DNA from 2 places in the Clostridium sp. SGI.024 genome. Region 2 is predicted to be linked to the other one. Evidence: a T-box and tRNA genes for the amino acid it is inferred to sense, from the RefSeq annotation. Region 2 holds a T-box; the other holds one or more tRNA genes.

Region 1 (3,441 bases), on a different contig from region 2:
TTATTATTTATTATATCATATATAAATTTCAAAATATTAGAACTAATAAAAATTGTATCCTTAAATTTATATTTTTCTACGCAATTTCACAATTTTCCACTACATTTTTTATCCACTTTCCTGACTTTAATCTACTTCTTTCAAATATAATTTTAATAAATTCTTCTGTACATATTAAAAAATATACTACTGTTACTGGTAAGCCTAAAGCTATTGCACTAAAAAAAGAAATAGGTACAGCATAGAACCATATAGTTCCTAATTGTACTAGTGTTGAATAAAGAGTGTCTCCACCACCTCTAAAAATTCCAACAATCATAACTACATTATAGAACCTTATAGGACATATTAACGCCATAATTCTTAAAACAGTAACTGCGTCTTTAAAAGTATTTGATTCAACATTAAATGGCTTAACAATTTGTGGTGCTAAAATCCATACTACTACTCCTATTATTAATCCTATTATAGGAGAAACTTTCCCAAGCTTATGTGAATAATCTATAGCAACCTCTTCTTCATTGGCACCTATTTTATTGCCAACCATTATAGCTGCTGCAGATGCTAATCCTATACATAAAACCATAAACATATTATTTAATGTTGTTGCAATTTGCATTGTAGCAACTGCACTAGTTCCTATTTGCGCATAGGCTATTGAATAAGCTGTCATCCCTAAAGACCATAATAATTCATTAGCAATAACTGCAGTAGATGTATTGAAATAAATTCTTATAAAGTTCATATCAAAAGAAAATAGCTCTCTTATCTTTGATGAAACAATATTATTTTTAGCATAAATCATAAAAATTATATAGGCCACTTCTAAAGTTCTAGCAATAGTTGTTGCTAGAGCAGCACCTGCAACTCCCATTGGTGTTACTCCAAGGTTACCAAATATAAATACCCAGTTTAAAAATGCATTACAAAGTACTCCTATTATACTTGCATACATTGGTGTCTTTGGCTGTTCTGAACTCCTTAGAGCTGATGAAAAAGCTTGAGTGAAGTTAGTAAATAAACAACTAATAGCAACAATTCTTAAGTATTGTGCTCCAAGTTCAATAACCTTAGCATCTTTTGATAATACAGACATTATTGGATTAACTAAGAAAAAGGCAGCACCTCCAAAAATTATAGAAGCAACAAAACCTATAGATATATCTAATCCAAGTACCTTTTTAATACTTTTAACATCTTTCTTTCCCCAATACTGTGACATAAACACACTAGCCCCTGCATTTATACCTGAAAGACATAGAGTAAATATAAAGAAATATTGGTTAGCTAGTCCAACTGATGCAATTGCTTCTTCTCCTAATCTACCAATCATCAAATTATCTACAAGATTTAGTGATGATGTTACAAGATTTTGAAATGTGATTGGTAATGCTAATGTAAGCATTGTAGTAATAAAAGCTTTATCTTTTAATATTTTCTTCATTGTATCCTCCTGCATTTATTAGTACGATTACTTTTATTATTTATTTGCATAAAAAAAGAGCAATGGGTAATTAGCTGCCCATCTGCTCTTAAACATAAAATATTTTCTAATAATTCAACTAGTTTGTCAATAATATTAAAACAACGAAATCTTTATTACATCAATTAATAAATAAAAAACTCGTAAACCTATTGATATAAAGGCTTACGAGTTTTTACTGGTATCCCCAACAGGGATCGAACCTGTATCTGTCCCTTAGGAGGGGACTGTTCTATCCATTGAACTATGGAGACTTGAGTACCAAATAAATTGTATAATAACATTTTCCATATGTCAATATTTTGATTTAGAACTTAGAATTACCCTATCTTTTCAATTATTAAAACATTTGGTTTTACTCTTATATTTAATATTAACTCTTCTATATCATTTCCACTTAATATTTTCACCAAAACAACTATTTCATGTTCCTTAGAGTATCCATCAATACTATCTAATTCTTTTATACTTAGTAGTTCTATTTCTTTTATTAGAAACTTAACTTCCTTTCCATACACTGGTGCTAAGTGTATTTCTATATGAGGGTTAATTAGATTTAAAATTAGATTTTTATTAATATCCACATTGTTTTTTATTTTTTTTAGCTGACTATTAACTTCCTTTTCTTTTAATTCTTTTTCATCATATCCTTCTATATTTATATAATTTTTTAATTCCCCAAAGCTTTCTACCTTATAAAAATCATCATAGGTGGAGTTAAACTTTATAAATATCTCAGCTTCAATTAAATCTTTATTTTTTTTAAGAAACTTTTCTTCAGATTTAATTATAGAATTAATCATTAGTGGAAGCTCTTTTCTTATTTTTTTATCTTTTTCCTTTACCTTTTCATAACTATTTTCATTTGAAATTACATTTATTTGAAAGAAAAGCATGTACTTTTCATTCTCACAGCACCATCTTCCACATAATCCTTCACCTTTATATATGTTCTTGCTTTTATTCTCATCTTTATTTATATTTATTTTCATTTTCTTTGAAGATTTTAAGTAAGTAACTTCATAGCACCTTGGTATAATTGGACCAGTATCTAATATATCTTCCATTCTCTCTATACTTAATTTATAAGGATTTGCCTTATTCAAAATTAACACCTCAATTAACTAATAATTTACAATATATGTTTATTAATTATATATAGTTACCCCTAGACATATAAAGAGTAAAAGATTTTTATTTAACTTTTCTATGTTAATACTTTGTTATATACTTTATTTATATATTTATATTATCGAAAGGATTTGATTTGCATGCTTAGATCTATTGTTTGGTATATAGTATTCTTTAGTTCACTTATTTTAAAAATTCCGGCTATGATAAGAACTAAGACTCTTACCAAAAAAGGATTAAATGAAGAAAGAGATAAACTTGTTTATAAAAATACCACATCTTGGGCAAGAACCTTATTAAAAATCGCTGGAGTTAAAGTTACAGTACATGGTGTTGAAAACATACCTAAAGATACGAATGTATTATATATTGGTAACCATCAAGGAAACTTTGATATTCCTATATATATGAGTGAAATACCTGGATTAAAAGGTTTCGTATCTAAAATTGAAGTTAAAAAAATTCCTGGAGTTCGTACTTGGATGGAATATATGTATTGCGTATTTATGGATAGAAGTAGCTTAAGAAAATCTAGTGAAGCTATTATTGAAGGTATTAAAATACTAAAAAAAGGTCATTCTTTAGTAATATTCCCAGAAGGAACTAGAAGTAAAGGTGATAATATGGGAGAATTTAAAGCTGGTAGCTTTAAACTTGCAACAAAATCAAAGGTTCCTATAGTTCCAGTTACAATGAATGGCTCTTATAAGATAATGGAAAGTAATAAAAAGAAATGGATGGTTAAACCTACTCACGTTGATTTATATATACATCCTGCTATTGAAACAGCTAACTTAAATAAAGAAGAGCAAGATGCTTTAATTACA
Region 2 (3,441 bases):
GAAGTTTTTATAATATGATAAAATTCATCACCTAAATGATGTATACTTTTTAAAGCATTATATAAATAATAAGTTATATTAAATACGTTTTTAGCATGACTTTTATCTCCATTTAGTGTGTCTAATACCCCATTAATACTATAATCTAATATATCTTTTTCTAGTGAATAATTTTCATTTAAATATTCATATAGTAAACCTTCACGTAAGCCTCTTCCAGAAATAATTATTTTACTACATTGCACCATATTAGCAATTTTTTTAAAAATTGCAGTACCTCCAACTATAATATCTGCAAGTTCTGGATCTATTCCATCAAGTTTTTGCCTTTGTTTATAGTCTTTACATTTCAATAAATTAAAAATTTCTTTAACATCAATATCCGTAAGCTCATAATTATGAATTATTTCAAGAGGATATCTTTTTCTTACTCTATCTATTTTACCGATAGTTCTTATGGTAGAAGCTATTCCTATTATAGATTCAAATTTTGTTTCTTTTAGCCATTGAATGCTTTCAAGTAAATCATATAAATATTCAAAGGTACTGGTTAAAGCATTAGGAAGTATTCTATCATTTAGTTCAAATTTATAACTTAAGTTAACACTACCTATAGGTAAGGTTATACTTTTAATTATCTTATTATCTTTAACCCAAGCTAAATGAGTATCAGTTCCAGCTACTTCAACTAAAAGAGAATTTTCTATGTATATGCTTCTTTTTACACCTAGAAAGTTATATAGTATTTCCTCTTCACAGCTTAAAATTCGTATGTCTATATTTAACTCTTTTTTTATAAGAGGTAACAATATATCTTTGTTTTTAGCTTCTCTTAAAGACTCAGTTGCTACGGCAAAAATTTTGCTTGCACCAGAAACTGTACATAATGATTTATATGCTTTTAAAGTAGAAAGTATAGTAGTAAAATTTTCGTTACAAATACCATCATCCTTAACTAAGTCATGACATAACCTAATTGATGTTTTAAGTTCATCAATTATTTTAAAGTATCCATTTTTATTAACCTCAGTTAACATAAGTCTAAGAGAGCTTGGGCCTATGTCAATAATACCGATTCTATCCATAATAACTCCTTAATAAAAAACTAAAAAATATTTTATATAAAATATTATAACATTTATATTAATAAAGTATAGAGAAGCTTAGCTAATTTGTATTGACAATAAATCTTTCATTTATGTATAATGTTGATATTATATAAGAAGATATTAAAATCTATGAAAAGAAGAGTACTATATTTGAGTCTTTTTAGCGAGTAAGGGATGGTGCAAGCCTTATAAGATAGAATAATAGGAAGAGAGCCTTGGAGATAACTACTGAAACTAAGTAGGATAGTTCGTTTGCTGCGTTAAAGCATTGAGTGGCATTTATTGCAATCAGAGTGGTACCGCGGATTTATCCGTCTCTTATAATATTTAAGAGGCGGTTTTTTATTTTTTTAGGAAATAATATTACATAATATATTTCCAAGAATAAAATATAGAACTTTATCTTTTCAGCTATAAGATTGGAAAATCTATAATATGCTTAAAATTGTAAGGAGGATAAAAATGGATTATAAGAAGAAAGTTGCTGAAGCTATAAGTAACCATGTAGATATGGATATTGAAAGTATTGAGAAGTTAATTGAAATACCACCTAAAAGTGAGATGGGAGACTATGCATTTCCATGTTTCCAATTAGCAAAAGCTTTTAGAAAAGCTCCAAATATGATTTCTGAAGAATTAAAAGAAAAAATAAATGATGAAGGTTTTGAAAAAATAATTAATATAGGACCATATATTAATTTCTTTGTTGACAAAGGTGAGTTTACTAAAAATACTATAGATAAAGTTTTATCTCAAGGTGAAAATTATGGTTCAAGTGATATTGGAAATGGGAAAACTATATGTGTAGAATATTCATCACCTAATATTGCAAAACCATTTCATGTAGGACACTTATTTACTACAGCAATAGGTAATTCACTATATAAGCTTTTTAAGAAGGAAGGATATACTGTAGAAGGAATTAATCACTTAGGTGACTGGGGAACACAATTTGGAAAGCTTATTTCCGCATATAAAAGATGGGGAAATGAAGAGGCTTTAGAAAAAAATGCTATAGATGAATTATTAAGAATATATGTTAAATTCCATGATGAAGCAGAAAAAGATCCTGCTTTAGAAGATGAAGGAAGAACATATTTTAAAGCTTTAGAACAAGGTGATAAAGAAGTTGAAGCTTTATGGAAGAGATTTAGAGATTTAAGCTTAAAAGAGTTTGAAAGAATATATGAAATATTTGATGTTAAATTTGACTCATATGCTGGGGAAGCTTTTTATAATGATAAGATGGATGTAGTAGTTGAGGAGCTAAAAGAAAAAAATCTTTTAGTTGAAAGTAATGGAGCTCAAGTAGTTATGTTAGATGATTACAATATGCCACCATGCATTGTTTTAAAAGGTGATGGAGCATCAATATATGCAACTAGAGATTTAGCAGCAGCTATGTATAGAAAGAAAACTTATGATTTCTATAAGAGCATATATGTAGTTGGAACACCTCAAGCTTTACATTTTAAGCAAGTATTTAAAGTGCTTGAACTTGCTGGACATGAATGGGCTAAGGATTGTGTTCATGTAGGCTTTGGATTAGTTAAATTTGCTGATAGAAAGCTTTCAACAAGAAAAGGTGAAGTAATATTATTAGATGACTTAATAAAGGAATCTATAGATAAGACTTTAGAGGTTATTAATGAAAAAAATCCTAATTTAGATAATAAAGAAGAAGTAGCAAAGAAAATAGGTGTGGGAGCAATAGTCTTTACATATCTAAAGAATTCAAGAGAAAAAGACATTGTATTTGATTGGAAGGAAATGCTTTCATTTGAAGGTGAAACAGGTCCTTATGTACAATATTCTTATGCAAGAGCAAATAGTATATTAACTAGAGCTGGAGAATTAAAGGGAGTTGCAGACTATTCTAAGTTGAATACTAAGGAAGAGTTTGAACTAATTAAATCATTAGAAGGCTTTGGAAAGCAAATTCATTTAGCAACAGAAAAATTAGAACCTTCTATAATTACAAGATATGCAATAGAAGTTGCAAAACTATTTAATAAATTCTATAATGCACATTCAGTATTAAATTTAGAAGATGATAGCTTAAAAGAAGCTAGAGTTAATTTAGTAAAAGCTACATGTCAAGTAATTAAGAATTCATTAGCTTTAATTGGAATAGAAGTAGTAGATAAAATGTAAAAAAATGCATAGCAATGGCTATGCATTTTTTTTAACCTTTTCTATCTTTAGTATATTAGATTTATCTTCGTACATTGGGCAATGGTCAGAACAGCTTTTGCAGTTACAGCTACCTTTAGAGGTATTGTGAAAAGTATTAAATAATATATATGTTGCTAAAGATACAATTACTAAAGTT

Evidence for each region. The T-box of region 2 lies ahead of argS (arginine--tRNA ligase). A T-box ahead of a tRNA ligase gene usually reads a tRNA of that ligase, here a tRNA-Arg.
Region 1: it has a tRNA-Arg gene. The T-box ahead of argS (arginine--tRNA ligase) is inferred to sense a tRNA for this amino acid. The anticodon was not compared.

Annotation. Positions count from the first base shown of each region.
Region 1 is NZ_JBNPON010000025.1:38,799-42,239, forward strand. It holds gene ACQRD5_RS08930 (MATE family efflux transporter) at 77-1,444, opposite strand; tRNA gene ACQRD5_RS08935 (tRNA-Arg) at 1,663-1,737, opposite strand; gene ACQRD5_RS08940 (staygreen family protein) at 1,804-2,589, opposite strand; gene ACQRD5_RS08945 (lysophospholipid acyltransferase family protein) at 2,755-3,441, shown strand, end outside.
Region 2 is NZ_JBNPON010000001.1:55,419-58,859, reverse strand. It holds gene ACQRD5_RS00300 (Ppx/GppA phosphatase family protein) at 1-1,085, opposite strand, end outside; T-box leader at 1,230-1,431, shown strand; gene argS (arginine--tRNA ligase) at 1,572-3,263, shown strand; gene ACQRD5_RS00290 (FeoB-associated Cys-rich membrane protein) at 3,282-3,441, opposite strand, start outside.